3 regions of the Pseudomonas sp. Pmew2 genome follow, and region 1 is predicted to be linked to each of the others. Evidence: riboswitches for the same ligand, from Rfam matches in the RefSeq annotation. Region 1 holds a riboswitch; each other region holds the start of a gene.
What was found. A riboswitch is a leader RNA that binds a small molecule or an ion and turns the genes downstream of it on or off. The one in region 1 is predicted to bind cobalamin.
Positions count from the first base shown of each region.

Region 2: another riboswitch for cobalamin. It lies ahead of cobO (cob(I)yrinic acid a,c-diamide adenosyltransferase); the one in region 1 lies ahead of cobW (cobalamin biosynthesis protein CobW).
Region 3: another riboswitch for cobalamin. It lies ahead of AC4ANK_RS16465 (ABC transporter substrate-binding protein); the one in region 1 lies ahead of cobW (cobalamin biosynthesis protein CobW).

Region 1 is NZ_CM176702.1:3,489,135-3,499,713, forward strand. It holds gene AC4ANK_RS15870 (magnesium chelatase ATPase subunit I) at 1-645, opposite strand, end outside; gene cobN (cobaltochelatase subunit CobN) at 645-4,406, opposite strand; gene cobW (cobalamin biosynthesis protein CobW) at 4,411-5,475, opposite strand; cobalamin riboswitch at 5,591-5,813, opposite strand; cobalamin riboswitch at 5,872-6,084, shown strand; gene AC4ANK_RS15885 (CbtB domain-containing protein) at 6,180-6,365, shown strand; gene AC4ANK_RS15890 (CbtA family protein) at 6,376-7,083, shown strand; gene AC4ANK_RS15895 (cobalamin biosynthesis protein) at 7,061-7,510, shown strand; gene cobM (precorrin-4 C(11)-methyltransferase) at 7,543-8,292, shown strand; gene AC4ANK_RS15905 (indolepyruvate ferredoxin oxidoreductase family protein) at 8,377-10,579, opposite strand, start outside.
Region 2 is NZ_CM176702.1:4,389,770-4,400,348, reverse strand. It holds gene AC4ANK_RS20210 (C40 family peptidase) at 1-683, shown strand, start outside; gene AC4ANK_RS20205 (C40 family peptidase) at 774-1,319, shown strand; gene AC4ANK_RS20200 (PQQ-dependent sugar dehydrogenase) at 1,627-2,955, opposite strand; cobalamin riboswitch at 3,075-3,288, shown strand; gene cobO (cob(I)yrinic acid a,c-diamide adenosyltransferase) at 3,380-3,991, shown strand; gene AC4ANK_RS20190 (cobyrinic acid a,c-diamide synthase CobB) at 4,031-5,326, shown strand; gene bluB (5,6-dimethylbenzimidazole synthase) at 5,323-5,973, shown strand; gene cbiB (adenosylcobinamide-phosphate synthase CbiB) at 5,970-6,878, shown strand; gene cobD (threonine-phosphate decarboxylase CobD) at 6,871-7,875, shown strand; gene AC4ANK_RS20170 (cobyric acid synthase) at 7,872-9,332, shown strand; gene cobU (bifunctional adenosylcobinamide kinase/adenosylcobinamide-phosphate guanylyltransferase) at 9,333-9,854, shown strand; gene cobT (nicotinate-nucleotide--dimethylbenzimidazole phosphoribosyltransferase) at 9,851-10,579, shown strand, end outside.
Region 3 is NZ_CM176702.1:3,610,429-3,621,007, reverse strand. It holds gene nirB (nitrite reductase large subunit NirB) at 1-906, opposite strand, end outside; gene AC4ANK_RS16490 (hypothetical protein) at 1,046-1,276, shown strand; gene AC4ANK_RS16485 (GNAT family N-acetyltransferase) at 1,508-2,002, shown strand; partial or broken gene AC4ANK_RS16480 (peptidase U32 family protein) at 2,062-4,055, opposite strand; gene AC4ANK_RS16475 (ABC transporter ATP-binding protein) at 4,162-4,953, opposite strand; gene AC4ANK_RS16470 (FecCD family ABC transporter permease) at 4,950-5,972, opposite strand; gene AC4ANK_RS16465 (ABC transporter substrate-binding protein) at 5,969-6,982, opposite strand; cobalamin riboswitch at 7,113-7,312, opposite strand; gene AC4ANK_RS16460 (FadR/GntR family transcriptional regulator) at 7,331-8,047, opposite strand; gene AC4ANK_RS16455 (FadR/GntR family transcriptional regulator) at 8,156-8,890, shown strand; one part of gene AC4ANK_RS16450 (IS3 family transposase) at 9,317-9,776, shown strand; one part of gene AC4ANK_RS16450 (IS3 family transposase) at 9,776-10,579, shown strand, end outside.

The DNA of each region.
Region 1 (10,579 bases):
AAGCTTCAAGGCGTCCTGCTGCGCTTGCCATTGCTGGCAAAACATTACCGGATCGCTGTCGAAATCCAGACGGCGACGGATGATCTGACTGCGCTCGGCAGGCTGGGTCTGGCCACTCAATGCGACGTTCAAGCCAAAGCGATCCAGCAACTGCGGGCGCAATTCGCCTTCTTCCGGGTTCATGGTGCCTATCAGTACGAAGCGCGCTGCATGGCGATGGGAAATACCATCCCGCTCGACCATATTGACGCCGCTGGCAGCAACGTCCAGCAACAGGTCGACCAGATGGTCGGCGAGCAGATTGACCTCATCGACATACAGCACACCGCCGTCGGCCTTGGCGAGTACACCCGGGGAAAATTGTGCACGACCCTCGGCCAGCGCGGCGTCCAGATCCAGCGTGCCGACCAGACGCTCTTCAGTAGCACCCAGCGGCAAGGTGACGAACTGACCACTGGCCAGCACATCGGCCAACCCCCGCGCCAGCGTCGACTTGGCCATGCCCCGAGGCCCTTCGATCAATACGCCGCCGATGCGCGGGTCAATGGCGGTCAGGCACAACGCCAGCTTCAGGTCATCGGCACCGACCACAGCGGCCAGCGGAAAATGTGGAGTTTCGGTGATGTTCGGGTCAGGCAAGGTCATCAGTTCTCTTCTATGTCCAGGAGCAGGTCTTCCAGCGCCTGCTGATACTCGCCCGGCTCCTGCCAGAGGCCGCGCTGCTGGGCTTCGAGCATGCGCTCGGTCATGTCGCGCAAGGCATCGGGATTGTGCTCGGCGAGGAAATCGCGCGTGGCCGGGTCAAGCAGATAGGCGTCGGCCAGCAGCGCGTACTGGTGATCATCGATCAGCTCGGTCGTCGCATCGAAGGCGAACAGGAAATCCACCGTGGCGGCCATCTCGAACGCGCCTTTGTAGCCATGACGTCTGGCCCCGTCGATCCATTTCGGATTCGCTGCGCGCGAGCGTATCACCCGGTTCAGCTCTTCCTTCAGGGTGCGGATTTTCGGCAGGTCCGGCTGGCTGTGATCGCCATGGTAACTGGCGGTCTTCTGCCCGCTGAGGGTTTCCGAAGCCGCCAGCATGCCGCCTTGAAACTGGTAATAATCGTTTGAATCAAGCAGGTCGTGTTCGCGATTGTCCTGATTCTGCAGCACGGCCTGTACCTGAGACAGACGCTGGGCAAAGCGCTTACGCGCAGGCGTACCTTCATCGGCAGCGCCATAGGCGTAGCCGCCCCAGTTCAGGTAAACCTCGGCAAGGTCCTCACGGCTCTGCCACAGACGGCCGTCGATCGCGCCCTGCACGCCAGCGCCATAGGCACCGGGCTTGGCACCGAAGATCCGCCAGCCCGCCTGACGTGCCGCTTCGTCTTCGGTCAACCCTTCTGCGATAAAACCTTGGCGTTCTTCTCGCACCCTGGCCGCCAGCGGGTTCAGGTCGTCCGGCTCGTCCAGCGCGGCAACTGCCTGCACCGCAGCGTCGAACAGCTTGATAAGGTTGGCGAAGGCATCACGGAAAAAGCCGGACACCCGCAATGTCACGTCCACTCGCGGACGGTCCAGCAGGCTGACCGGCAGAATCTCGAAATCATCGACCCGCTGGCTGCCCGTCGCCCAGACCGGGCGTACGCCCATCAGCGCCATCGCCTGAGCGATATCGTCACCACCGGTGCGCATGGTCGCCGTGCCCCAGACTGACAGCCCCAACTGACGCAGGTGGTCGCCATGGTCCTGAAGATGCCTTTCCAGCAACAGGCTGGCGGACTGGAAACCGATACGCCACGCTGTGGTGGTCGGCAGATTGCGGACATCTACGGTAAAGAAGTTGCGCCCCGTGGGCAGCACATCCAGACGCCCCCGACTCGGCGCGCCGCTGGGGCTTGCCGGAACGAAGCGGCCGCTCAGTGCATCTAGCATGCCCTGCATTTCGCCGGGGCCGCAGGCGTCCAGACGCGGCGCGACCACTTCACGCAGGCTGTCGAGGATCAGTGCCAGATCATCGTCGACCGGCAGGTCATGAAGCGCTTCGCCTTGGGTCACGCGTTCGATGAGGGCAGCGGCGTAAAGCTCAAGCCGTTCACGCGCATCACCGGCAGTGCGCCACGGGTCACTGCTGACCGCCAGCAACGCAGCGGGACGCGCGCCGGTCCAGGGCTCGGCCAGTTCGCAATCCAGCGGGTCAAAATCCAGACCGAACGCTTTGCTCAACGCCCGTAACAGACTCGACTGCGCGCCGCGCCCGTCGCCGCGCGGGATGCGCAGCAGGGCCAGCAAGGTGTCGGTGCGCAGGCGGCCTTGCGGCGACTGACCGAAGATGTGCAGGCCATCGCGAATCTGCGACTCTTTCAGGTCACACAGGTAAGTGTCCAGACGCGGCAGCCACAGCGCCGCGGCGTCGCTGTCGAGGTTCTCGCCCAGAGCCAGCTCGCGATCTATATGGGTTTCACGGACCAGTTCGAGAATATCCCGTTGCAGCTCGCGCGCGCGGCGCGGATCCAGCAGTTGCGCCTCATAGAACTCGTCGGCGAGCAGTTCCAGATTGCGCAGCGGGCCATAGGTTTCCGCACGGGTCAGGGGCGGCATCAAGTGATCGATGATCACCGCCTGAGTGCGCCGTTTGGCCTGTGCGCCCTCGCCCGGATCATTGACGATAAATGGATAGATGTTCGGCATCGCGCCCAGTACGGCGTCCGGCCAGCAGGTTCGGGACAGGCCGACGCCCTTGCCCGGCAGCCACTCAAGGTTGCCGTGTTTGCCGACATGCACCACGGCATGAGCGCCGTACGCCTTGCGCAGCCAGAAGTAAAACGCCAGATAACCGTGGGGCGGAACCAGATCCGGGTCGTGGTACACCGAGCTGGGGTCGACCTGATAGCCACGCGCAGGCTGAATGCCAACGAAGGTCAGGCCAAAGCGCAGCCCGGCAATCATCATTCTGCCACTGCGAAACATCGGATCGCTGTCCGGCGCGCCCCAGCGGGCATTCACGGCATCACGGTTTTCCTGCGGCAGCTCGTTGAACGCCGCCAGGTATTCCTCCAGTGCCATGCTTTGCTGGCAGGGCCGCAGGTCAATGCTGTCCAGATCATTGGTCACGCCACCCAGCAATTGCTGGATAAGCTCGGTGCCGCTGTCCGGCAACTGTGCCAGCGGATAACCCTCGGCCTGCATGGCGCGCAGGATGTTCAGCGCCGCAGCAGGCGTGTCGAGCCCCACACCATTGCCGATGCGCCCGTCGCGGGTCGGATAGTTGGCCAGGATCAACGCCACACGCTTGTCGCCGTTGGGCAGCCGCGCCAGTTCGATCCAGCGCCGCGCCAGTTGCGCGACAAAATCCATCCTGTCCGGCTGGGCGCGGTAACACACCACGTCCGACTGGCTGCGCTCGCTACGCCAGGCCAGGTCCTTGAAACTGATCGGTCGACTGATGATCCGCCCGTCCAGCTCCGGCAAGGCAATGTGCATCGCCAGATCGCGCGCACCAAGGCCCTGTTCGCTGGCCTGCCAGGCAGGTTCGTTGTCCTGCGCGCAGATCGCCTGAATGACCGGCACGTTGCGCCGAAACGGGCGCAGATGCGGCGCTTCCGGGCTCGACTGGGCAAAGCCTGTGGTGTTGAGGATCAGCTCGGTTTCGGCCTCGTCCAGCCAGTTCTCCACCTGAGTGAAACAGCCGGGCTCCTTGAGGCTGGCCACGGCTATGGGTAGCGGGTTGATGCCGTGCGCCTGCAAGCGCGCACAGAACTCGTCGATAAAACCGGTATTGGCGGCCTGCAAGTGCGAGCGGTAGAACAGCAGCGCCACGACGGGCTGTCCTGCAACCCAGTCGGCTTGCCAATCGGTGAGCTGCGCACTTGCCAGTCGAGGGTGGTAAATGGCTGTGCGTGGCAACGGTTGGGGCTCGGTCCAGGAATAGTCCCGGTCCAGCCAGCGGCTGGCCATGCAACTATACATTTCCAGCGCATTCTGCAAGCCGCCCTGACGCAGAAACTGCCAGAGCCGGTCGCGTTCTGCGGCAGGCACCGTGCTCAGGTCGCTCAGCTCAGGATCGGGACGATCATCACCTGGCACCAGAATGACCTGAACCCCGCGTGCCGCCAGCTCCATCAGCCGCTCGACGCCGTAACGCCAGTAACCGATGCCACCGTGCAGGGAAATCAGAATGACCTTTGCGTGGCGCAGCACCTCATCGACGTACAAGTCGACAGAGGCGTGATTCTGTACCTGCATGGGGTTGGCCAGACGCAGGCTCGGGTAGTCGTCAGGAAGCTGGCGTGCAGCTTCGGCCAGCAGCGCCAGGCTGGAGTCTCCGCTACAGAGAATCACCAGCTCGGCCGGGGTCTGGCCCAGATCGGCAATGCTGTCGTCGGGTACGAAACCGCCGGGCTGGGTTCTCAGTAAATGCATGGGGTCAGCCGACAACTGCAGCGTTGAGCTGCGCTTGCAGGGCCACGGCATCCAGCTCCTGACCAATCAGCACCAGATGCGTGGCACGCTCTTCGTCGGCGCGCCAGGCGCGGTCGAAGTGCTTGGCGAAACGCGTACCCACACCCTGGATCAGCAGGCGCATCGGCTTGCCGGGAATGGCCGCGAAGCCCTTCACGCGCAGAATGCCGTGCTGCACGACCAGTTGATTCAGTGCGTCGAGCAACAACTTTTCATCGGCCTGAGGCAATTTCAGGGAAATCGAATCGAAAGCATCGTGATCGTGGTCATCATGATCGTCATTGTCGTGATGATCATGGTGGGTCTTGCGACCATCGATGTGCAGCTCGGACTCGGCGCCAACACCCAGCAGTACGCTGATCGGCAGACGACCGCTGCTGGCTTCAATCACCTTGACGGCTGGCGGCAGTTCTTCGGCAACTTCGGCACGCACCGCTGCCAGACCTTCGGCGTCGATCATGTCGGCCTTGTTGAGGATCACCAGATCGGCGCTGGCCAGTTGATCAGCGAACAGCTCGTGCAGAGGCGACTCATGGTCCAGATTCGGGTCGAGTTTGCGCTGCGCATCGACCTGATCGGGGAACGCAGCAAACGTACCGGCCAATACCGCAGGGCTGTCGACGACAGTGATCACCGCATCGACCGTGCAGGCGTTGCGAATTTCCGGCCACTGAAAAGCCTGAACCAGCGGCTTGGGCAATGCCAGCCCCGAGGTTTCGATCAGGATGTGGTCCAGATCGCCACGGCGAGCGACCAGCTCGCGCATGACCGGGAAGAACTCTTCCTGCACCGTGCAGCACAGGCAGCCGTTGGCCAGCTCATATACCCGGCCGTTGGCCTCTTCTTCGGTGCAACCGATGGTGCACTGCTTAAGGATTTCTCCGTCGATGCCCAGTTCACCGAATTCATTGACGATGACCGCGATGCGCCGCCCTTCGGCGTTATCGAGCATGTGCCGCAGCAGGGTGGTTTTGCCCGAGCCGAGGAAGCCGGTGACGATGGTGACGGGAAGCTTGGCCAGTGTTTTCATCAGGTGCCCTTTGGCAATGCGGCGGGCAAACAGGACGAGAACCGCATGCCTGGCACACGGATCGGATCGCCACCGGATCACCCCGCCCGGTTGTAGTGAGAATTCGCAGGCCTTTTGGTCAGCCCGGTTCGAGGCAGGTCTCCTGGCTCACGGCGGCATGTGGCAGGCAATCAAGACCGTGCCGACACGCATTCATCGCGCCTTCCCGCCGTAGCAGTGGCTGTGCAATGAACCTCACCGTTTACAGTTGCGGGGGCAGCTGCGGCGTGTACCGCATTCCCGTCTTAGCTCCATGTGTAACGCTTTACGCATGGAGAACCTCGAACCGGCAAGGCTACGCAGTGACCGCAGACAGGTCAATCGTTCAGATTGACGATTCCCCGCCGCCCATGCTCTCCTGTACGCCTTGTTTCGGGTGCCCCTCACGGGGTGAAACGGGAAACCGGTGCGCTCACGCTGTCGAGCAAGTCCGGTGCTGCCCCGCAACGGTAAGCGAGAGAAGGTCTTATCCACTGTGCCACGGCATGGGAAGGTGACCTTGCAGGCCTTGAACGCGCGACGTTTGAGCCCCTCGCGAGCCCGGAGACCGGCCCGACATCGTTGAATGACAAACCCGCGGTGGGCGGGCGCAGTTGAAACCTTCGGCGTCTGCCGGCAGGTTCCTTTGCGCGTGGCCCGCTTGCCAATCACCAAGAGGGATCGCCATGTCGACCATCAGCAGCAGCCACGCCGCCACTACCAGCTCCACACGCACTCAACGCCTGACAGCCGCCATCAGCGCTGCGCTGCTGGGTGCATGTCTGGTGTACTTCGCCGGTTTCTCGCACATCGCGGCCGTACACAACGCCGCACACGATACACGTCACAGCGCTGCCTTTCCTTGCCATTAAGGACTCCACAATGTTCAAGCGAATCGCACAAACTGCCGGGTTCACGGGCCTGCTTGCGGCCCTGCTGCTGACCGTGCTGCAAAGCTTCTGGGTGGTGCCACTGATCCAGCAGGCCGAAACTTACGAAAACGCATCTGCCGAACAGGTCCATGAGCATGCTGACGGCGCGACTGCCGAACACAGTCATGCGCATGAAGAAGCTGCCTGGGAACCTGAAAACGGCTGGCAGCGCGTGCTGTCCACCACGGGCGGCAACCTGGTGGTCGCAGTAGGCTTCGCCCTGATGCTTGCCGGGCTTTACACCCTGCGTGCGCCGGGCCGCACGGTGCAAGGCGTATGGTGGGGGCTGGCCGGTTTCGCGGTTTTTGTGCTGGCACCCACGCTTGGCCTGCCACCTGAATTGCCCGGCACAGCTGCCGCCGAACTGAGTCAGCGTCAGGCCTGGTGGATAGGTACGGCCGCATCGACTGCCGCCGGGCTGGCCTTGCTGGTATTTGGTCAGAACTGGCTGCTAAAAGTGCTGGGCGTGGCGATTCTGGTCGTTCCTCACGTGATCGGCGCACCACAGCCGCTGGTCCATCAGAGCATGGCACCCAAAGCTCTGGAATCGCAATTCATGATCGCCTCGCTATTGACCAACGCGTTGTTCTGGGTCGCGATGGGGCTGATCAGTGCCTGGCTGTTCCGCAGAAACGATGCCGACCTGCATCAGGCCTGATTCACCGACCGTTCAGCCCGGCGCGTCACTGGTGGCCGGGCTGGGTTGTCGGCGCGGTTGCTCCGCAGCGACGTTGCGCGAGCTGATCGAGAACAGCCTTCGCGTGATCGACCTGGAGATTGCCAGCGTCACTGCGCTGGCATGTATCGACCTGAAAGACCAGGAACCGGGCCTGCTTGAACTGGCCGCGCAACTGGCAGTGCCGCTGGTGTTCTTCAACGCAGCGCAATTGGTTGCGTGGGAGCTGCACCTCACCCATCGTTCTGCGCAGGTCTTCCAGACCACGGGCTGTCACGGTGTCGCCGAAGGTTCGGCACTGGCGCTGGCCGCGCAACTGGGAGACGGCACCGCCACCCTGCTGATCGAACGGCAAAAAAGCGCCAACGCCACATTTGCCTTGGCAATCAGCCCTGCACACAGCGGATAATCTCCCCGCGCTCATCCACTCCGGAGAATTCATTGACTGTCTATTTCATCGGTGCCGGCCCTGGCGATCCCGAGCTGATCACCGTCAAGGGGCAACGCCTGATTCGCACATGCCCAGTCATTATCTATGCAGGCTCACTGATGCCGCTCGCCGTGCTGGAGGGCCATCAGGCCGTGCAGGTGACCAACAGCGCCGAGCTGCATCTGGAGCAGATCATTGAGCTGATAAAGACCGCGCATGCGCAGGGCCAGGACGTTGCTCGTGTGCATTCCGGCGACCCGAGCCTGTATGGCGCCATCGGCGAGCAGATCCGCCATCTGCGGGAACTGGGTATTCCATTCGAAATCATTCCCGGCGTCACCGCGACCGCTGCCTGCGCTGCGCTGCTGGGCGTCGAGCTGACCCTGCCGGATGTGTCGCAAAGCGTGATTCTGACTCGCTATGCCGACAAGACCTCAATGCCCAGCGGCGAGGAGCTGGCCAGTCTGGCCAGTCACCGGGCAACCATGGCGATTCATCTGGGTGTAAACAACCTGCAGCGGATTGTCGACGAGCTTGTTCCACATTACGGAGCCGATTGCCCGATTGCCGTGGTGCACCGCGCCAGTTGGCCGGATCAGGACTGGGCAGTTGGCACACTGGCGGACATTCACGACAAAGTGCAGGCCAAAGGCTTTCGTCGCACTGCATTGATTCTGGTCGGACGTGTGCTTGCCGACGACACGTTCAGCGACTCCTCGCTGTACCGCGCCGGGCATGCACACCTGTTCAGACCGAGCTGATATTGGCGAAGGCGGTACTCCCGGCGCTGAACACAGCGGATCACCCCCGGTCGCTGCGACCAGTCGATGCGAAGCATCTCCCCGTCAGGCAGCCGCCTCGTACAACTTCGGTGCAACCACTTCGCCACTTTCCAGGCTCTTGCGCAGAATGTCGGCCTGCAATGCAGCCGCTTTCATGGCGCTCTCCTTGATATAGCCATAACCACGAATTCGCTCCGGCAGACGTGCCAGGTTCAAGGCGGTATGGCGATTCTGTGCTTGCAGGTGCTGAAGAATCAGTTCGATGTCACGCACGTAACCGTCAATCAGCTCCCTCTCCTGTTTGCGCTCAAGGCTGTGGCCGAAAGGATCAAGCGCTGTGCCACGGAGGAATTTGAATTTCGCCAATACATTGAAGGCGCGCAGCATCCAGGGGCCGAAACTGCGTTTGCGCGGCAGGCCGTTGTGCGGATCGCGTTTTGCCAACCATGACGGGGCCAAGTGGAATTCCAGCCGATAATCGCCTTCAAACTGCGCTTCCAGCTGGCGGGTAAACTCGCCGTTGCTGTACAGCCGTGCCACTTCGTATTCATCCTTATAGGCCAGCAATTTGAAATAGTTGAACGCAACCGCTTCAGAGAGCATCGGCTGCTGACCGGGAAACACGCGTGATTCGGTATCGCGCACACGTTGCAGCAACTCCACATAGCGCTTGGCATAGGCGCCGTTCTGATACGCCTTCAAGGTTTCGACATTGCTCTGAATACGCTGATCAAGGTCCATTGGCTGCTGCGGCTCGCTGACCTTCTGCTGCGGATTGACGAAGGCTTCGACCGCCGCAGGATCATGGGCGGTACGACGGCCCCAGAGAAACGCCTGCTGATTGAGATTGACCGCCACCCCGTTGAGTTCGATCGCCTTTTCGATGGCCGCCGAGGTCAGCGGAATCAGGCCCAGCTGAAACGCGTAACCGAGCATGAACAGGTTGCTGGCGATGCTGTCGCCCATCAGCCGGGTGGCCAGCGATGTGGCTTCGACGAAGTGGGTCTTCGCAGCGCCGACCGACTCGATGATAGTCTGCTTCATGGCCTCGGCCGGAAACACGGCATCCGGGTTGCGCGTAAACTCGGCAGTCGGCGTTTGCTGGCTGTTGACCACCGCGTGGGAAATCTTGCTGTCGAGCTTGGCAATCGCATCCGGCCCGGCCGCTACCAGCAGGTCACACCCCAGCAACAGATGCGCCTCCCCAGCCGCGATACGCACCGCGAACAAATCCTGCTGACGCGCTGCAATACGGATGTGGCTGACCACCGGGCCGAATTTCTGTGCCAACCCGGCCTGATCGAGCACGCTGCAACCCTTGCCTTCCAGATTCGCGGCATAACCCAGCATCGCACCGACGGTGGTTACGCCTGTTCCGCCAACCCCCGGCAACAAAATATTGAACGGTCGCTCCAGCGACGGCAGTACAGGTTCGGGCAAGCGAGCGAACGCCTCGACTTGCTTGGGCAATGCCGGCTTACGCAGCTTGCCGCCATGCACGGTGACGAAGCTTGGGCAGAAACCTTCTACGCAGCTGAAATCCTTGTTACAAGCGTTCTGATCGATTTCGCGCTTGCGGCCCTGAGCCGTTTCCTTGGGCAGCACAGACAGGCAACCGGATTTAACCCCACAGTCGCCGCAGCCTTCACATACAGCCGGATTGATCAACGCACGCTTTTCCAGATCCGGCATGGTGCCGCGTTTGCGACGGCGGCGCTTTTCAGTCGCGCAGGTCTGATCGTAGATGATCACCGATACGCCTTTGAACTCACGCAGCTCGCGCTGCACGCTGTCCAGATCACGCCGATGATGAAAGGTAGTAATCGGCGCGAAATTCTGTCGACTCGGGTACTTGTCCGGCTCGTCGGAGACCAGCGCAATACGCTGCACGCCCTCGTTGAACACCTGGCGGCTCAGTTGATCGACGCGCAGTATTCCGTCGATTGGCTGGCCACCGGTCATGGCAACAGCATCGTTGTAGAGGATCTTGTAGGTGATATTGACCTTGGAGGCCACGGCTGCACGCAGCGCCAGATGCCCGGAATGAAAGTACGTGCCGTCGCCCAGATTCTGGAAGACGTGAGGTGTTTCGGTGAACGGTGCCTGACCGATCCAGGTCACGCCCTCGCCGCCCATCTGGGTGAAGGTATCGGTTTCCCGATCCATCCAGATGGTCATGTAATGGCAACCGATCCCGGCCAGGGCGCGACTGCCTTCCGGCACACGCGTCGACGTGTTGTGCGGGCAGCCGGAACAGAAATGCGGA
Region 2 (10,579 bases), 900 kb from region 1:
TCGTTACATTCCTCTTCGGTTGCTCGGCCAATATGCCGGTCGCACAGCAAGAACAGGCTCAGCCCGTTGCTCGTTATCAGAGCGCGGCAAACGCTCAGTCCGCAGCACGTCGCGCCGACGCCGCAGCCTTGCAGGACGAGATTGCCACCGAAGACGAGCTTGCTCACTTCGCCGACAACAAGTCCTACCAGCTGCCGGTTCTGGCCGACAGCATCCTGGAACGTGGCAAGTCCCTGATCGGCACTCGTTACAAGTTCGGCGGCACATCGACTTCCTCGGGTTTCGATTGCAGCGGCTTCATTGGTTACCTGTTTCGCGAAGAGGCTGGCATGAGCCTGCCGCGCTCCACGCGTGAAATGATCAACGTTGACGCACCGCTGGTATCGCGTAAAAACCTTCAGCCTGGCGATGTGCTGTTCTTCAGTACCCGTGGCCGTGGTCGCGTAAGCCATGCAGCGATCTACGCCGGTAACCAGCAGTTCATTCACTCCAGCAGCCGTCGCAGTGGCGGTGTACGCATCGACAGCCTCGATGACGCCTACTGGAGCAAGACCTTTATCGAGGCCAAGCGGCCTCTGGCAATGGCGCCAGGTACAGTCGCTGTGAAGTCGACGCCTGATGCCACGCAGACAACGGCGATGACTTCGACTACAGTCAAGACCGCGCCAAAGCGGCGTAAATAAAATAGAACGCGCAGAACAAGACCTTCGGGTCTTTCTGCGTTTTTGAGCTTCTCGGCAGCGTAAGCCGCATCCGGATAGGTTGTTGTGGTTATGTCGATTGCGTTGCGCCTGATAGTCATCTCTGTTGCTGCGTTACTGGGTGCCTGCGCCAGTGCGCCGCCACCGCCCAAAGCTCCCCGGGTCGTTCAGCGTCCGGTGGTCACTGCTCCCCCTCAGATTCTTTCTCCGGCTGCCGAAGACGTGCTGTTTCGTGCGTTGGGACTGGTTGGCACGCCTTATCGCTGGGGTGGCAACACGCCTGACTCCGGTTTTGATTGCAGCGGTCTTATAGGTTATGTCTATCGTGATGCCGCGGGCATTTCCCTGCCGCGTTCCACGCGCGAGATGATCGTGATGGGTGCGCCGAATATCCGTCGCGAGCAATTGCAGTCAGGAGATCTGGTGTTCTTCGCCACCTCGGGCGGCTCGCAGGTGTCCCACGCGGGCATCTACGTCGGCGAAGGCCGCTTCGTACATGCCCCGGCCAGCGGCGGCACGGTCAAGCTCGACAGCCTCGACAAGCCTTACTGGCAGAAAGCCTACCTCAACGCCAAGCGCGTCATTCAGCCGTCCAGTCTGGCGCAGATTTGGCCATAGCGCGTCGCCTGCTCGCGGTCTGACCAGAAATTATCGTGCGACGCTCCGCGTCGCATGCCTTTCCGGACGCTCTGCGTTCTCTTGCGACGCAGAGCGTCGAGACCTGCATTCCCACGCTGGAGCGTGCGGAACGATAACTCGACTACCGTACTGCGCTCTGCGTCGACATGCCTTTCCAGGCGTGCGGAACGATCATCGCAACTATCGTGCGACGCAGAGCGTCGAGAACTGCATTACCACGCTGGAGCGTGCGGAACGATAACTCAACTAACGTACGACGCTCTGCGTCAACCCTCTACGCTCGGCGTTATTGAGCTGCCTTGGCCGAGGTCACGCGCCAGATTTTGTTGCCGACATCGTCTGCCACCAGCAAGCCGCCGCGCTGATCATTGACCACGCCAACCGGGCGGCCCATGGCTTTTTCGTCTTTGTTGAGGAAACCGGTCAGCACATCGACTGGAGCGCCGTTGGGCTTGCCGCCGCTGAAGGGCACGAACACCACTTTATAGCCGCTGTGCGGTTTGCGGTTCCATGAGCCGTGCTGGCCAATGAACAGGCCTTCGTTGAACGGCGCCGCCAGCGTCTTGCCATCGGCGAATACCAACCCTAACGAGGCCGTATGCGGGCCGACTGCGTAATCCGGTGCGATGGCCTTGGCGACCAGTGCCGGGTTCTGCGGTTTGACGCGCTCGTCGACATGCTGGCCGTAGTAGCTGTAGGGCCAGCCGTAGAAAGCGCCATCCTGCACCGAGGTCACGTAGTCTGGCACCAGGTCGCTGCCGATTTCGTCACGCTCGTTGACCGCCGTCCACAGCTTGCCGGTTTTGGGTTCCCAGTCCATGCCGTTGGGGTTGCGAAGGCCCGAGGCGAAAATGCGGTGGTTGCCGGTGGCAGCGTCCACTTCCCAGATGGCTGCACGACCTTCTTCCTTGTCCATGCCGTTCTCGGCCACGTTGCTGTTGGAGCCCACTGTGACGTACAGCTTGCTGCCATCCTTGCTGGCAATGACGTTTTTGGTCCAGTGGTGGTTGAGCGTGCCGCCCGGCAGATCGACCACTTTGGTCGGCTGCGCGCTGATCGAGGTCTGGCCCGCTTCATACGGGAAGCTGATCAGGCGGTCGGTGTCGGCGACATAGAGCTTGTTGCCCACTAGCGTCATGCCAAACGGCGAATTGAGGTTTTGCAGGAACACGGTGCGGGTCTCTGCGACGCCGTCCTTGTCCACGTCGCGCAGCAGAGTAATGCGGTTGGCGCTTGGCACGCCCGCACCGGCGCGGCCCATGACTTTTTCCATTACCCAGCCGCGAATACCTTTGGAATCATCCGGTTTGGCCGGGGAATTGGTTTCCGCCACCAGCACGTCGCCATTGGGCAATACATACAGCCAGCGCGGGTGGTCCAGGTTTTCGGCGAACGCTGCCACCTGTGTGCCCGGCGCGGCGACCGGTTTTGCGCCTTTTTCCCAGCCTACGGCAGGGGCGATGTTGACGGTCGGGATCAGCGTCTTGTTAGGCTCCGGCAGTTTGGGCGATGGGCCTGTTCCATCCGAGACTTGCAGGGTCGAAGACTCGCCGCAGGCAGCGAGGCCACCGGCAACCAGAAGCAACACTGCGTAGTGGAGTCTGAGTCTGAACATGGTGAATCTCCATAAACAAGGGCGTGGTCCGATAATTGATAGAGGCACTGCGAACCGTCTGGGTTCAATCACGTTTCACAGCGTCGGTGTCGATTGACGCTCCCAGCCCAACCCTCTACCCTTCGCGGTTTGTTTCAGGTGCTCTGCAATCCTTGATTGGCAGGGTGAAACAGGGAAGCCGGTGTGGATCAATCGATCCGATCCCGGCGCTGCCCCCGCAACGGTAAATGAGTCAAGGCTGTGCCTGACGCCACTGTGTTTCGACATGGGAAGGCGCGCAGCCGGGGTAACCCGCTCATGAGCCCGGAGACCGGCCTGAACCACTCAATGGCATCACGGAGGGTGATGCTCTGTGCAGGCCGTTGCCGTGCTGTCCAGTGCTGTCCTTCCGTCTGTTGTCGACTGCCACGAGCGGAGAACCCGGATGAACGAATCCCCCGAACGCGACGAACGCCATCTGGCGCGCATGCTGCGCAAGAAAGCCGTGATGGACGAGCGCATTGCCAGCTCACCCAACGAGTGCGGCCTGCTGCTGGTCTTGACCGGCAACGGCAAAGGCAAGAGCAGCTCGGCATTCGGCATGCTTGCCAGGGCCATGGGCCACGACATGCAGTGCGGCGTGGTGCAGTTCATCAAGGGCCGCAACAGCACTGGCGAAGAAATGTTTTTCCGCCGTTTCCCCGAGCAGGTGCGCTATCACGTGATGGGCGAGGGCTTCACCTGGGAAACCCAGGATCGCCAGCGTGACATTGCCGCTGCCGAAGCCGCCTGGGCCGTGTCTCGGGAAATGCTTCGCGACCCGGCCATTGGTCTGGTGGTGCTCGACGAACTGAACATTGCCCTCAAGCATGGTTACCTCGACCTTGAACAAGTGCTGAGTGACCTGCAGGCCCGCCCACCTATGCAGCATGTGCTGGTGACCGGCCGCGGTGCCAAACCCGAATTGATCGACCTGGCTGATACGGTTTCCGATATCGGCGTGGTCAAGCACGCGTTTCAGGCCGGTATCCGGGCGCAGAAAGGTATCGAGCTGTGAATAATCCTTTATTGGGCGCACTGCAATGAGAGCACTGCAATGAGAGCTCCGCGCGATTGCCCGGCGGTTTTGATCGCCGCGCCTGCCTCCGGGCAAGGTAAGACTACCGTCACCGCGGCACTGGCACGTTTGCACCGCAACCAGGGCCGCAAGGTCCGGGTGTTCAAGTGCGGGCCGGATTTTCTCGACCCGATGATTCTTGAGCGGGCCAGCGGCGCACCGGTCTACCAGCTGGACATGTGGATGGTCGGTGCCGACGAAAGCCGTCGCCTGTTGTGGGAAGCCGCAGATGAGGCAGACCTGATCCTGATCGAAGGCGTCATGGGGTTGTTCGACGGCACACCGTCCAGCGCTGATCTGGCCCGCCACTTTGGCGTACCGGTGTTGGGGGTGATCGACGGCACGGCTATGGCGCAGACGTTTGGCGCGCTGGCGCTCGGGCTGGCGCGTTATCAGCCGGATCTGCCGTTTGCCGGCGTGCTGGCCAATCGGGTTGGCACGGTACGCCACGCGCAGTTGCTGGAAAACAGTCTGACCGAAGGCCTGCGCTGGTATGGCGCACTGTCCCGGGAAGTCGGTTTCGAATTGCCCAGCCGCCATCTGGGGCTGGTCCAGGCCAGCGAACTCAATGATCTGGATGTGCGGCTGGACATGGCTGCCGCCGCGCTGGCCAGCACCTGCGAAGTGGCCTTGCCGCCAGCCGTAACCTTTACCGCGCCCGACCCGGTTCAGGTCGAGCCGTTGCTCAGCGGTGTGCGCATCGCCATTGCCCGCGACGAGGCCTTTGCCTTTCTGTACGGCGCAAGCCTGGACCTGCTGCGAAACATGGGCGCAGAGCTGAGTTTCTTCTCGCCGATCCATGACCGCGAGCTGCCCGACGCCGACAGCCTGTACCTGCCGGGTGGCTACCCGGAGTTGCACCACGTTGCTTTGGCGGAAAACCTGACGATGCAGGCATCGATCAGGGCGCACCATATCGCTGGCAAGCCGATTCTGGCCGAGTGCGGCGGCATGCTTTATTTACTCGAAGCCCTGAGCGATGTGGAGGGCGTGCGCGCCGAACTGGTCGGCTTGCTGTCCGGTGAGGCGGTCATGCAGAAGCGTCTGGCGGCGCTGGCCTTGCAAGCGGTTGAATTGCCCGAGGGCACGCTGCACGGTCACACGTATCACCATTCGCTGACCAGCACCGAGTTGCAGCCGATTGCCCGTGGCGTCAGCCCCAACGGCGGGCGTGGCGCAGAGGCAGTCTACCGCCTGGGTCGTCTGACCGCGTCCTACGTGCATTTCTATTTCCCTTCCTGCCCTCAGGCGATTGCGGCGCTGTTCAAACCATGACCGAACAAGCGTTCAGCCCTGAAGAGCGGGCTGCGGTGTACCGGGCCATCGCCGAGCGTCGCGACATGCGCCACTTCGTCGGCGGCACGGTGGCGCCCGAGTTGCTGGCGCGCTTGCTGGAAGCCGCACACCAGGCACCCAGTGTCGGGCTGATGCAGCCGTGGCGCTTCATTCGCATCAGCGATCCGGCGTTGCGCGGAAAAATGCAGGCGCATGTAGAAGAAGAACGTATCCGCACTGCCCAGGCGTTGGGCGAGCGCACCGACGAGTTCATGAAGCTCAAGGTCGAAGGCATCAACGACTGCGCAGAAGTGCTGGTCGCCGCGCTGATGGAAGGGCGTGAGCAACACATTTTCGGGCGTCGCACCTTGCCCGAAATGGACATGGCATCGCTGTCCTGCGCGATCCAGAACCTGTGGCTGGCATCGCGTGCAGAAGGCCTGGGCATGGGCTGGGTGTCGCTGTTCGACCCCGAGGCATTGGCCGAACTGCTGGGCATGCCTGACGGCGCGAAGCCGCTGGCGATCATTTGCCTGGGGCCGGTCAAGGAGTTCTATCCTGCGCCAATGCTGGTGATGGAAGGCTGGGCGCAGGCGCGTCCGCTGCACGAGCTGCTGTACGAGAATCAATGGGGAGTGAGTCAATGAGTGTGGCGCTGTTGAGCGTCGCCGGTGTGGCGCTGGACGCGTTGCTCGGTGAACCAAAACGATGGCATCCGCTGGTGGCGTTCGGGCGTTTTGCCAGCCGTGTCGAGCAGCGTTTCAACAGCGGTGGCCGTGGCTGGCGCAGTCATGGCGTTACCGCCTGGGTTATCACCGTAGTGCCGTTGACGCTGCTGGCCACGCTACTGAGCTGGTTGCCCGGTATTGGCTGGCTGGTCGAGATTCTGGCGCTGTATGGCGCGCTGGGCATGCGCAGCCTGGGCGAACATGTTCAGCCGGTGGCGCAAGCGTTGCGCAGTGACGATCTGGTCGAGGCACGCCAGCGGGTCGGTTATCTGGTCAGTCGCCAGACCAGCGAACTGGATGCCACCGAAGTGGCTCGCGCGGCTACCGAATCAGTGCTGGAGAACGGCAGTGATGCGGTGTTCGCCGCGCTGTTCTGGTTTGTCGTGGCCGGTGCGCCCGGCGTGGTGCTGTACCGGCTGAGCAACACGCTGGACGCCATGTGGGGCTACCGCAACGAGCGCTTCGAGCGTTTCGGCTGGGCTGCGGCGAAGATCGACGATCTGCTCAACTACCTTCCTGCACGCCTTGTGGCATTGACTTACGCCTTGCTGGGCAAGACCCGGCTGGCGCTGCGCTGCTGGCGTAAGCAGGCCCCGGCCTGGGACAGTCCGAATGCAGGTCCGGTGATGGCCGCTGGCGCGGGTGCGCTGGGTGTCGAACTGGGTGGGGCGGCGATCTATCACGGCGAGCTGCATCAGCGTCCGCAATTGGGTGAAGGTGCACCTGCCGATGCAGACTCCATTGATCGCGGCTGGCAACTGGTGCAGCGCGGCGTCTGGTTGTGGTTGCTGGTCATATGCGTGGTAGCTGAATTCTATGCTTGAGCACGGCGGTCGGTTGCGCGCCGCAGCGCAGCATTACGGTATCGAACTGGCTGACTGGCTGGACCTGTCCACGGGCATCGCGCCCTGGTCGTGGCCCATCCCGGAGATTCCGACGCGTGCCTGGGCGCGGTTGCCCGAGACCGACGATGGCCTGGAATCGGCGGCCTGCCGCTATTACGGCGTACCTCGCTTATTGCCGGTGTCCGGCTCACAGGCTGCGATTCAAGCGTTACCGCGGGTACGCAGCGGAGGTCGGGTTGGCGTGCTGTCGCCCTGCTACGCCGAGCATGCACATGCATGGCGCAAGAACGGCTTCGTGGTCCGCGAGGTAGGCGAGCAGGAGGTCGAATACTTTCTCGACTCTCTTGATGTGCTGGTGGTGGTCAACCCGAACAATCCGACCGGCCTGCACCTGAGCGCCGAGCGCCTGCTGGAATGGCATGCACGACTGGCCGAGCGCGGTGGCTGGCTGGTCGTCGATGAAGCGTTTATGGATAACACGCCGGGCCTTAGCCTGGCTGCCGAAACGTGGCGCACCGGGCTGATTGTGCTGCGCTCGTTCGGCAAGTTTTTTGGCCTGGCCGGTGTCAGGCTCGGTTTTGTCATGGCCGAGCGGGTATTGCTGAGGATGCTGGCGCAGGAAATCGGCCCATGGTCGGTCAGTGGGCCAACCCGGATCATCGGTCAGGTGTGCCTCAATGATCAGGAAGGGCAGGCCCGTCAGCGTGAACGCAGCGAGCAGGCTCGCGAGCGTCTGGTGGCCTTGCTTGACCAGTACGGTCTGAGCCCGCAGGGCGGCTGTGCGCTGTTTCAGTGGCGCATGACCCCTGAAGCGCAAACGCTCTATGAGTTTTGTGCGCAGCGTGGCGTGCTGTTGCGCCTGTTCAAAGGTGACACCCCCGAGTCGTCCAGCCTGCGCTTCGGTCTGCCCCGCGACGAGGCCGACTGGCTGCGTTTGCACACTGTTCTGCTTGAATACCGCAAGGAATACCCATGACCACGCTGATGGTACAAGGCACCACCTCCGACGCCGGCAAAAGCACACTGGTGACGGCACTGTGCCGCTGGCTGACCCGACAGGGCGTCAAGGTCGTGCCATTCAAACCGCAGAACATGGCGCTCAACAGCGCTGTAACGGCGGACGGCGGCGAGATCGGCCGCGCCCAGGCGGTGCAGGCGCAGGCGTGCTTTCTGGAGCCGCACACTGACATGAACCCGGTGCTGCTCAAGCCCAACAGTGATACGGGTGCGCAGGTGATCATTCACGGCCGTGCGGTCACCACCATGAACGCGGTGGCTTATCACGGCTACAAAGAGATCGCCATGCAGGAGGTGCTGGAATCCCATCGGCGCCTGGGTGAAAGATACCCGGTGATCGTGGTCGAGGGCGCGGGCTCTCCGGCCGAGATCAACCTGCGCGCCAACGATATCGCCAACATGGGCTTTGCCGAGGCGGTCGACTGCCCGGTGCTATTGATTGCCGACATCAATCGCGGCGGGGTGTTTGCCCATCTGGTCGGCACGCTGGAGTTGCTGTCGCCCAGCGAACAGGCGCGGGTCAAGGGGTTCATCATCAACCGTTTTCGCGGCGACATCGCCTTGCTGCAACCGGGCCTGGACTGGCTGGAAGCACGCACCGGCAAGCCGGTGGTTGGCGTGCTGCCCTACGTGATGGACCTGCACCTGGAAGCCGAAGACGGCCTGGACCAGCGTCAGACCGACAAGGTCGAGCATGTGCTGAACGTGGTGGTGCCAGTGCTACCGCGCATCAGTAACCACACCGATTTCGACCCGCTGCGCCTGCACCCTCAGGTCAATCTGCAGTTCATCGGTCCCGGCCAGGCGATTCCTCCTGCTGACCTGATCATTCTGCCCGGCTCGAAAAGCGTGCGCAGCGATCTGAACTACCTGCGCAGCCATGGCTGGGACACCGCCATCGAGCGGCATTTGCGTTATGGCGGCAAGCTGATGGGGATCTGCGGCGGCCTGCAAATGCTCGGTGAGCAGGTGCACGATCCTCTCGGGCTGGAAGGCGCAGCCGGGTCCAGCGCCGGGTTTGGCCTAATGGCAATGAGCACGGTGCTGGAAGCGGAAAAGCAACTGCGCAATGTGCGCGGTCGTCTGACCCTGGAAGACGCCGAGGTCAGCGGCTACGAAATTCATGCCGGGGTAACGACAGGGCCGGCGCTGGAGCAGGCTGCCGTGCAACTGGACGACGGGCGTTGCGATGGCGCGCAGAGTGTCGACGGGCAGGTGCTCGGGACTTACCTGCACGGCCTGTTCGAATCACCTGCGGCCTGTAGCGCGTTACTGCGCTGGGCGGGGTTGGCGAACGTGCAGTCCGTCGACTATCACGCCCTGCGCGAGCGCGACATAGAACGTCTGGCGGACCTGGTGGAAAAACACCTGGACGGCCCATTGCTTCGCGAACTGTGTGGCCTGGAGGCGAACTGAATGCTGCAATTGATCCTCGGCGGCGCGCGTTCCGGCAAGAGTCGCCTGGCGGAAAAACTGGCCGCCGACAGCACGCTGAAGGTGACCTACATCGCCACCAGTCAGCCTCTCGATGGCGAAATGAATCAGCGTGTTGCGAGCCATCGCGCACGCCGTCCCGAGCACTGGGGGTTGGTCGAAGAGCCGATCGAGCTGGCGCGGGTGCTGCGCGAAAATGCGGCGCCCGATTGCTGCCTGCTAGTCGATTGCCTGACCCTCTGGCTGACCAATCTGCTGATGCTCGACAACCCCGAGCGCCTGCTTCAAGAACGTGAATCCCTGCTCGACAGCCTTGCCGGGCTGCTGGGTGAAATCATTTTTGTCAGCAACGAAACCGGGCTTGGCGTCGTGCCGCTCGGCGAACTGACCCGTCGCTATGTCGATGAAGCCGGCCTGTTGCATCAGGCGCTGGCCGAGCGTTGCCAGCGTGTCGTGTTGACCGTTGCCGGCTTGCCCCTGACGTTGAAAGGAACCGCGCTATGAGTAATTCCTGGTGGCTCAAGCCTGCACAGGCCATTGATGTACCGATGCGCGAGGCGGCACTGGCCCGTCAGCAACAGTTGACCAAGCCGGCGGGTTCGCTGGCACAACTGGAGCGTCTGGCGGTACAGCTTGCCAGCCTGCAAGGGCGCGAGCGTCCGGCTGCCGACAAATTGTGGATCGCGATCTTTGCCGGCGATCATGGTGTGGTGGCCGAAGGTGTATCGGCCTATCCACAGGAAGTCACCGGCCAGATGCTGCATAACTTCGTCAACGGTGGCGCAGCGATCAGCGTGCTGGCGCGCCAGCTCTCGGCGCAGCTGGACGTGGTGGATCTGGGTACCGTGGCGCCTCTGGATTTGCCGGGCGTGCGTCATTTGCGCATCGGCGCGGGCACCGCCAATTTCGCCCACGGGCCAGCCATGAGCGCCGAACAGGGGCTTGCTGCTCTACAGGCCGGGCGCGACAGCGTGTTGCGCGCCAAGGCGGTCGGCACCGAGCTGTTTATCGGTGGCGAGATGGGCATCGGCAATACCACGGCGGCCAGCGCCGTCGCCTGCTCGGTGCTGGAATGTGCCGCGCCGTTGCTGGTCGGTCCCGGCACCGGGCTGAACGCCGAGGGCATCGAGCACAAGACCCGTGTCATCGAACGCGCACTGGCGCTGCATGCCGAGCAGGCCGGCGACCCGCTACACAGCCTGTTCTGCCTGGGTGGTTTCGAGATTGCC
Region 3 (10,579 bases), 120 kb from region 1:
ACCGGGTGCTACCAGGCCGAATACGCTGCCGTTCCAGGCCGCGCACTCGCCGATTGCATAGATATCGGCGTCACTGGTGCGACAGTGCTCGTCGATTGCAATACCGCCACGCGGGCCGAGTTCCAGTTCACACTGGCGAGCCAGAGCGTCCTGCGGGCGGATACCGGCAGAGAACACGATCAGATCGGTTTCCAGAAATTCGTCGTTGGCGAAGTTCATGCGATAGCGGTATTGCTTGCCGTCGCTGATCGATTGTGTGGCGCGCGACAGGTGTACGCCGACGCCCAGCGCTTCGATACGCGCTTTCAAGGCGGCCCCGCCGTGCTCGTCCAGTTGCACCGGCATCAAGCGCGGGGCGAACTCGACAACATGGGCTTCCAGGCCAAGCGATTTCAGTGCATTGGCCGCTTCAAGCCCGAGCAGACCACCGCCGACTACCACGCCACGGCGAGCTTTCGAGGCGGCGTAGCGAATGGTGTCCAGGTCCTCAAGCGTGCGATAGACCAGCCGCGAGTTGCCCTGTGCGCCCTCGATCGGCGGTACGAACGGGAAGGAGCCTGTGGCCAGGATCAGCTTGTCGTAGCTGAAGCAGCCTTCGGCGGTGATGATTTCATGACGATCACGATCAATCTCCAGCACCGGTACGCCCAGGTGCAGCGTCAGGCCAGGTTGTTCGTAGACAGACATTTCACTCATGGCCAGCGACTCGGCATCGCGGCCGGTAAAGTATTCGGACAAATGCACGCGGTCGTAGGCACGCTGTGCTTCTTCGCCAAATACATGGATGCGATAACGCTCCAGTGCGCCGCCTGCGATCAACTGCTCGACGCAATGGTGTCCGACCATGCCATTACCGACGACGATCAGGGTTTTTACATCGTTCATGGGGAAGACTGTGGTGTTCATAGCAAGTCCCGGCCGAGGCCAATCAGGTTTTTTGAAGCAAAAAAAAAGCGCCCGGAACCTTTCGGTTCCAGGCGCCTTTGCCTGTTCTCTTATTGGGTGTTCGGGGATGCCATCAAGCCACGTTGCCGGATGCACCCATGTGGCCCTCTGGTCTCTTCGAGACTGGCGATCAACGTCGATCAACCGGGGCGGCCCGACCACATTCATGGTGGGGTTGTTCAAGATTATGCAGGGGCTGTGCCAGCTTGCGTCGGCAGTGCTCCAGGCCCGAATTGGCAATGCCCGCAAGGCTGCGCAGCGTTTACAACGGCGTCCGGCGCATGATTTTTCCTGCCTTGCATTGGTGCGCATCGAAGGGTTTGCGCTGTAAAGCTGTGCGCCGCATTGCCCGCTCACGATAATCGGCGTTTTTACCTCCGGGCGCCCCAGTCGCTCCAGGCACATATCGTTCCTCACGCTCCGCGTGGGAATGCCTGTCGTGACGCTCCGCGTCACAATTCTGCGCCGCGCCGCCTGCTCTATAGTCAAGCCGTGCGTCCAAAGGCCCATCTCTGGCGTAACATTTGTATCACCCTGCAATTCCCCCAATAAGTCCGTGCTCATGAACATCACTATTACTGAGGTACACCCCTCCGAGATCCCGCACACCGTCGATTTCGTCATGCGTGCACGTGCCGGGATCTTTCCCTTGCTCGACACCGTCACCGTTCCGCCCGATCTGGCCGGTTTCGAGCAGGTGTATCTGGGCGGGGAGGACGGCAAGTTTCTGATCGCCCGCAGTGAAGGGCAGATCATCGCGGCTGTGGGCTACCTGCCGTTCGATCATCGTTTCCTGCAGCTCGATTATCGCGGGCGCAGAACCGTTGAGATCGTGCGCCTGTTCGTCACGCCGGAGTTTCGCGGCGACGGGCTGGCCAGCCGTTTATGTCAGGCGCTCTGGGCGCATGCCGAGGCAGGTGGCATAGAGGTTTTGTACCTGCATACCCATCCGTTTCTGCCCGGCGCGATCCGTTTCTGGGAGAAACAGGGTTTTGCTGTGACCGATGTGGAAAACGACCCGGTGTGGAATACCACCCATATGGAGCGCGTTCTTTAAGATTGCTTTGTCAGAAGACGCAAGGGGCTGGCAGGGCGCCAACCCCCCCCTCATACCGATCAGCGAGTGGAACGCTGACGCGCAGTCTTGAGCAGGTCTTCCGGTGTGATATGGCCGACCACCGATTTGGCCGCCGCGCTGCCGGGGAGCGGCAAGTCGAGAATGTGACCTTTCATCTTGCCGATCACGTGCATTTCGCAAGGCTTGCAATCGAACTTGAGGGTCAACACTTCATCACCGTGCACCAGTTGCATCGGCGCGACCTTGGTGCGCACGCCCGTCACACCTTTGGCCTGTTTCGGGCACAGGTTGAACGAGAAGCGCAGGCAATGCTTGGTGATCATCACGGGCACTTCGCCGGTCTCTTCGTGGGCCTCGTAGGCCGCGTCGATCAGCTGTACGCCGTGGCGATGATAGAAGTCGCGAGCCTTCTGGTTGTAGACGTTGGCCAGAAAAGACAGATGCGACTCCGGGTACACCGGTGGCGGGGTCGTCTCCGCCTTGCGGCCACCGCGTGGATGCGCCTCGATGCGCGCTTCGGTCAGCGCCTCGATGGCATCGCGACGCAGGGTCTTGAGCTGCGAGTTGGGCACGAAGAACGCCTGTGGCGCGTCGAGCCTGACATCCTGAGCATGGTAGATCGTGGTGCCCAGCTGAGTGAGCAGGTCACGCAGTTGATCCAGCGCCTGCTCGGGCTTGTTGGCTGCGCCGAACGGGCCGTCAAGGTTTACCGCGACGCTCACACCTTCTTCACTGATGGCTTCCAGGCGCAGGTGGTCTTCACGAAGGGTAACCTGCCACTGAATGCCGATGCGGCGCTCGACCGAGGTCTTGAGCAGCGCCTGCTGCCAGTTGTGGTCCAGGTTGCGATTCAACGGATGGTTGGGGCGCACACGGGAAAGGGCCGCAGGCATCTCGTTGGGTTCTACACGGTAGCGCCAGCGCTTCTGGCCGTCTTCTTCGAACTCGCCTTATTGGCACGGAAGCCCACCACTTCACGCTTGATCTGCACGTTAAGACCGTCACCGTTGGACAGCGGCTCATGGGTCACAGCGATCAGGTCACGCTTGCCGAGTTTTTCGACGGTGCCGACTGCCAGACCGGTAAACGTCGGCGTATCGAAAGCACCGATGTCGATCTTGCGGTCACTGACGAAATAGTCGGTGCTGCCGCGATGAAAGGTCTTTTCCGGGTCAGGCACGAAGAAGTGTGCGGTACGGCCGCTGGAAGCGCGGGCGAGGTCCGGACGGTCTTCGAGAATCTCGTCCAGACGCTGGCGGTAATAGGCGGTGATATTTTTGACGTAGCCTGCGTCCTTGTAGCGACCTTCAATCTTGAACGAGCGCACGCCTGCGTCCACCAGATCGCGCAGGTTGGCGCTCTGGTTGTTGTCTTTCATCGACAACAGATGCTTTTCGAAGGCAACGACGCGGCCCTGATCATCCTTGAGCGTGTACGGCAGGCGGCAAGCCTGCGAGCAGTCGCCGCGGTTGGCACTGCGGCCGTTTTGCGCGTGGGAAATATTGCACTGCCCGGAGAACGCCACGCACAGGGCGCCGTGGATGAAGAATTCGATGGCCGCATCGGTTTCATCGGCGATTGCGCGGATTTCCTGCAGATTCAGTTCCCGGGCCAGCACCAACTGCGAGAAACCGGCCTGATCGAGAAACTTCGCCCGGCTCAGGGTGCGAATATCGGTTTGCGTGCTGGCGTGCAGCTCGATGGGCGGAATGTCCATCTCCATCACCCCGAGGTCCTGCACGATCAACGCGTCCACGCCGGCGTCGTAAAGCTGGTGAATCAGCTTGCGCGCGGGCTCCAGCTCGTCGTCATGGAGGATGGTGTTGATGGTGGTAAAGATCCGCGCGTGGTAGCGGTGCGCGAATTTGACCAGCTCGGCAATGTCGCTGACCTCGTTGCAGGCGTTGTGCCGCGCACCAAAGCTCGGCCCGCCGATATACACCGCATCGGCACCATGCAGGATGGCTTCACGGGCGATGGTCACATCCCGTGCAGGGCTGAGCAATTCCAGGTGGTGTTTGGGTAACGACATGGCAACGGGATCCTGCGGCGTGCAAAGCGCGCATTGTAGTGCTACAGGCCGCGCGGCGCACCTGTTGAAGCATGCGCCAGGTGACCGGCTGACCATCGGCGCGTCTTCAGTGTGAGCGCAAACGCAGGATTTTCGCGCCGTCGAAAGGGTCGGTCAGCCAGTGCGCCACGACGCCGAAGGTGCTCAGCAGGCGTTCCGGGGTCAGCACCTCGACCGGCGCCCCCAGTGCGACCAGCCGGCCTTTCTCCATGACCGCCACGCGGTCGCAATCCAGCGCCTGATTCAGATCGTGCAGGGCTATCACAGTGGTTACCGGCAAAGCCCTGACCAGACCGAGAATGGTCAGTTGGTGCTGGATATCCAGGTGATTGGTCGGTTCGTCCAGCAGAAGGATCCTGGGTCGTTGCGCCAGTGCCCTGGCGATGTGCACGCGCTGCCGCTCGCCACCGGACAAGGTGTGCCAGGCACGTTTCTGCATGTGCAGCATGTCCACATTCTGCAACGCCTGGCGAACGATTGCGTCATCGTTAGCACTCCACGGCTCGAGTGCCGACAGCCAGGGCGTGCGGCCTAGCTCGACGGCATCCAGAACCGTCACGGCATCGCTGGTTTCCGCTTGTTGTTCGACCACCGCCAGCAAGCGCGCCACGTCTCTGCGGCTCATTGCCTCAAGTGGTTGCCCGCCCAGTCTGACCGTGCCGCAGACCGGTTTCTGAATACCGGCCAATAGTTTCAGCAGGGTGGATTTTCCCGAACCGTTAGGGCCGACCACGGCCAGTGTCTCGCCGGCTGCGATGCTCAAGTCGACGTCGCGCAGCAACGCAGTGCCACGAACCGAATAACCCAGCCCGGAGCAGCCCAGCACCGGTGCGTTGACCAGATGAGGAAAGGCGTTCATCGCGTGCTATTTCCCCGGATAAGAATCAAAGCGAAGACCGGTGCGCCGATCAGTGCGGTAATGACGCCAATCGGCAGCGCCTGGCCCTTGATCAGCGTGCGCGAGAGGATGTCGGCAGCGATCAGAAACAGCGCGCCGCTCAATGCACTCAACGGCACCAGCCGTGCGTGGCGCACACCGATCAGCATACGCACCGCGTGCGGGATCACCAGCCCGACAAAACCGATGGAGCCGACGATCGATACCATCACTGCGGTGACCAGGGCTGCGGTCGCGATCAGGATGATCTGCACGCGCCGCACGGCAATCCCCAGTGACGCCGCCGAGTCGCTGCCGAAAGTGAACGCGTCCAGCGCTCGCCGGTGCCAGAGGCACACCAGCAGACCGACCAGCACCGTCGGCACTGCCAGCCAGACCGAGTGCCAGCGTACGCCGCTGAGGTTGCCCAGCAGCCAGAACATGATGCCGCGTGCCTGTTCGGAGCTGGCGGATTTGGTGATCAGAAACGACGTCAGGGCATTGAACAGCTGTGAACCGGCGATTCCGGCCAGAATGATCTGCCCGGCTGCTGTGGTGCCTCGCGACGAGTGCGCCAGCAGGGCGACCAGCGAAAACGCCGCCACGGCCCCGGCAAAAGCGCCTGCCGACATCGAAATAGCCCCCGCGCCGAAGCCCAGAATGGCGACCAGCACCGCGCCGGTCGAGGCTCCGGCGGAAATTCCCAGCAGATATGGGTCTGCCAGCGGGTTGCGCAACAAGGATTGCAACACCACGCCACAGATCGCCAGCCCGGCCCCGCAGGCTGCCGCGACAATGGCGCGGGTCAGCCGGTAGTTCCAGACGATGCCTTCGTCGATAGGGTCGAGCACATAGCCGGCAGCCCAGAGTTTGTTGGCCAGCACCTGAAAAACCACCTTCAGGCTGATCGAGGTTTCGCCAATCGCTGCACCGACCATGATTGCCAGCACCAGCACTGCCGAGACCCAGAGCACATGGCCCAGTGCTACCTGTAATCTCATTGTGCAGCGTTGAAACGGTTGGCGGCGTCAGCAAGTTCCTCGAACCCGGTAAACAGGCGCAGGCCAGCCTGCATGCCTTCGGCGTCGATGATCACGATCCGGTCATGCTTGACTGCGTCCATGTTGCGCGTCACCGGGTCGCTCTTGAGGAATTCGATCTTTTTCAGGTAGTCGTCGGCCGGGAAGCGGCGGCGATCCATGCGTGCAATCACCAGAATGCTTGGGTTGGCCTTGGCAATGGTCTCCCAGCCCACTGTCGGCCATTCCTCGTCGGACTTGACGATATTACGCATGCCCAGGCTGTTGAGCATGAAGTCCGGGATGCCTTTGCGGCCTGCCACGAACGGGTCGCTGGCGAGGTCGGAACTGGAAAACCAGAACAGCGCCGAGACGTCGTTCGCCTTGTTCTGTTTGACGTTGGCAATCGCCGCGCTCAGGCGGGCCTTGAGGTCGGCGACCAGCGTGTCACCGCGGTCCTGTACGTCGAAAATCTGCGCCAGTTGCTCGATGCTCTTGTAGATGGTCTCGATGCGGAACGGCTCCAGGCGTGTGCCGTCGGCACCGACCAGATTGTCTTTGCCTTCGCAATCGGACGGCAGAATGTAAGTGGGTATTTTCAGGTCATGGAACTGCTCGCGTGTGCCGACCACGCCCTGTTTGCCGACCATCCACTCCAGCTGCACCGCCACCAGTTCCGGACGTTTGCCAATCACCGATTCAAAGCTTGGGTCGTTGTCGGCCAGACGTTCTACCTTGTCGTTCTGCGCCTTGAAGCGTGGTAACACGTTGTTGAACCACAGCGAAGTGCCCACCAGCCGGTCGCCCAGGCCTAGTTCGTAGAGCATTTCAGTACCGGCCTGGCCAATGGTCACTGCCTTGGTCGGCGCATGTGCGAACGTCAGGGTCGAACCACAGTTTTCGAGGGTCAGCGGATACTGAGTAGGCGCGGCGAGGGTCAGGGTGGACAGCGTCAGGCTGGCGGCAAGTACGGCAAGGCGGGGCAGCGACATGAAATGCGGTCTCCGTTGGAGCAGGTGCCAAGGCGCAATGCACATCAGGAAACACATCCCCGGCAAATGACCGGGCACGACGGGAAATGCTGCCGCGTGCGGATGTCCTTCCCGGACACCCCGCCGGTTAGTGGATTGAAGCAGGTCGGCAGGTCTCCTGACTGGCATGTCATCGCCAGGCTCCGGCCTTCCCGGAGCTGAATCCAGTGGCAGTCATGGAGCAGGCTCGATGCCTACAGTTGCGGGGGCAGTTTCGTTTTGGCCTTGTGCAGACAAAGCGTGCGAATTCCCTGTTAGTTCCTCTCGGAAACCGACGGGCGGCATGGTAAACGATAAGCGTTTTAGTGGCTAATCCTTTGCGCGCAGGCGCAGCAGACTGTTGATCAGATGCAGACGCATCGCGGCTCGGGCGGCATCCCGATCCTGATGGACAATGGCGTCGAAGATGGTCTCCTGTTCGCGTTGCTGGATGCCTGGGTCGTCCTCTGCGTGCAACGACGTGATATTGCCGAAGCCGCTGCGGGTGCGGGGCAGGATGCTGCTGCCGAGCTGGCTCATCACGTCGGTAAAGAAGCTATTGGCTGTGCACAGTGATATCTGCCGGTGAAACTCGAAATCGGCCTTCATGGTGTCGTGCCCCAGGCGCGCACAGCGATGCAGCTCATCGAGTGCCTGACGGATGGCATCCAGTTGTTCGGGCGTGCGGCGTTGAGCCGCGAGCGCGGCGGATTCCGGCTCGATGCTCAGGCGCAGCTCGATGATGGATACCGCGTCGCCGGATGTACCGATTGGCGATTCAATCTGCTGGAAATGCCCTGGCTGCGCGGCATCGACTACGAAGGTGCCGATGCCATGCCGGGTTTCGACCAGACCTTCGGCTTGCAGGCGCGACATCGCTTCACGAACCACGGTGCGGCTGACCCCGGTTTCACGGATGATCACCTGTTCGGTAGGAAGCTTTTCACCGCTCTGGATCTCGCCTTCGCGAATTCTGCGCGAAAACTCGGCGACCAGTTGCTGAGTCAGACTGGAGCGACGGCCTTTTGATGTGGAAGGTTGTTCCATGGCGGGTGATCGGGTCCGTGTCGGGTGGCTGAGTATAACCGTACTCAAGGCGTGTTTTGTGTGGTGATCGCAGCCTATACTCGCGTATCGGACAGAACTGAGGCTGCAATGTCGGACAACGCGCTTTCCTCGCAAAAGAACCATCGACGCCTGGCAGAAACCCTTGTCGACCGCTTCGCCCAGCGCATGCGTGACGGTGTGCTGGTGCGCGGCGAGAAATTGCCTTCCGAGATCCACATCATGGAAGCCGAGGGTGTCAGCCGCACGGTGGTGCGCGATGCGCTGTCGCGGATGCAGGCCGCCGGGCTGGTGGAAACCCGGCATGGTGTCGGCACCTTTGTTCTAGACATGCCACCGCCTGAAGGTTTTTCGGTAGGGCCTGCGACCATCGCCACCTTGTCCGATGTGCTGAACCTGCTGGAGTTTCGCTTGAGCCTGGAAGTCGAGGCAGCAGGGCTGGCTGCGCAGCGACGCAGCCCTGAAGCGTTGCTTGAGCTCAAGCGGGCGTTCGATGCGCTGCTCGAAGGCCCGCAGAAATCCGGAACCACCATCAATGCCGATTTTCAATTTCACCTCAAGATCGCCAAGGCGTCTGGCAATGCGTACCTGATCGATATCATGAAACATCTGGGCACCAAGCTGATTCCCCGCACGCGGATGAACTCGGCCTACACAGGGCAGAGCGATCGCAACGCCTACCTGGCCGGAATCAACACCGAACATCGGCAAATCTACAACGCCATCGCCGAAGGCAACGTCGACGCAGCGCGCTCGGCGATGTACCTGCACCTCAACGGCAGCCGCATGCGCCTGCGTCGCACTCAGGCGCTGTACAGCGACTGAGCGATTCAGGGCCGGACGCGGAGTTTCTGCCAGACACCTATCGTTCCTCATGCTCCAGTGTGGTGATGCCTTGAGTGACGCTCCACGGCACAAATCTGCGCCGCACCGCATGCTCTAAAGAGGACGCAGAGCGTCCAGAGCTGCATGTCGACGCGGAGCGTCGGCACGATAATCTGCGGAGTTTCTGCCAGACACCTCTCGTTCCTTACGCTCCAGCGTAGGAATGCCTTGGGTGACGCTCCGCGTCACAAATCTGCGCCGCACCGCATGCTCGAAAGAGGACGCAGAGCGTCCAGAGCTGCATGTCGACGCGGAGCGTCGGCACGATAATCTGCGGAGTTTCTGCCAGACACCTCTCGTTCCTCACGCTCCAGTGAACTGCCCCCAAGAAGTTGGACACCAATCCGACCTCACGGGGGTGTTCAAATGGGTAAGTATTCAGAGCAGTTCAAGCTCACTGTCGTCAAAGCGTATCTTGAAGACAACATGGGCTTTCGTATGGTAGCCCGCCAGTTCTCGATCGATTTCAGCCTGCTTCGACGCTGGGTCGCTAACTACAAGAGTCATGGTCACACCGGCCATCGCAAGCCTGGTCTTCGATACAGCGAAGCTTTCAAGCGCTCAGTGCTTGAGCACAGGCGTGAACACAAGCTATCGCTCCGTCAGGCCGCTGCGCATTTTGGTATCGGGGATCCCGGCCAAATAGTCATTTGGGAAAAGCGGCATTACAGTAGCGGTACAGCCCCGTATGTTCCTGCCAGAAGAAAGCCTGTCGCCATGCCAAAGAAGCCTTATCCCGCCAAACCAGTAACCGCCGACGATACGCAGAAGACGCGCGACCAGTTGATGAGCGAGCTTGAATATCTGCGCATGGAGAACGCTTACCTAAAAAAGTTGGAAGAGCTGAAGGAGCAGAAACGACGGCAACCGAAAAAGCCCTGAGCATCAAGCAACTGAGGGGCCGGTTCCCGCTTTGCGCTCTGCTGAGGCTGGCGGGCTTGGCACGCAGCACGTTTTACTATCAGGTTCAGGTGCAATCCAGACCCGATCCCTATGCTGCTTTGAAACAGTTAGTCGAAAGCATTTACCACGAGGAGAAAGGCCTTTATGGCGCTCGGCGTATCACGGCGGTCATTCGCACTGCAGGTATTTTGGTCAACAAGAAGGTTGTAGAACGACTGATGGCAGAACTGGGCCTGCGATCAGTGGTGCGCCCCAAAAAATACCGCTCCTATAAGGGCGTAATCGGAACCATTGCGCCGAATTTGCTGGAGCGCAATTTCAGCGCGCAACGCCCGAACCAGAAGTGGGTGACCGATGTGACTGAGTTCAAGGTAGGCAATCGAAAGCTGTATCTCTCACCCGTGATGGACTTGTACAACGGTGAAATCGTGGCGTATGAAGTGTCGACAAGGCCGAGCTTTGAGCTGGTCACCAGCATGCTGGACAAGGCGCTTCAGCAGTTGCAGGACGAGCCGAAGCTTGTGATGCACTCGGACCAGGGCTGGCAGTATCAACACGCGCAGTATCGCCATAAGCTATCGGTACGAGGCGTCAAACAAAGCATGTCCCGTAAGGGCAACTGCCTGGACAATGCGGCAATGGAAAGCTTTTTCGGTACACTGAAATCCGAGTTTTTCTACCTGAAACAGTTTGAAAGCATCGATGAGTTGAAAGCAGGTCTGGATG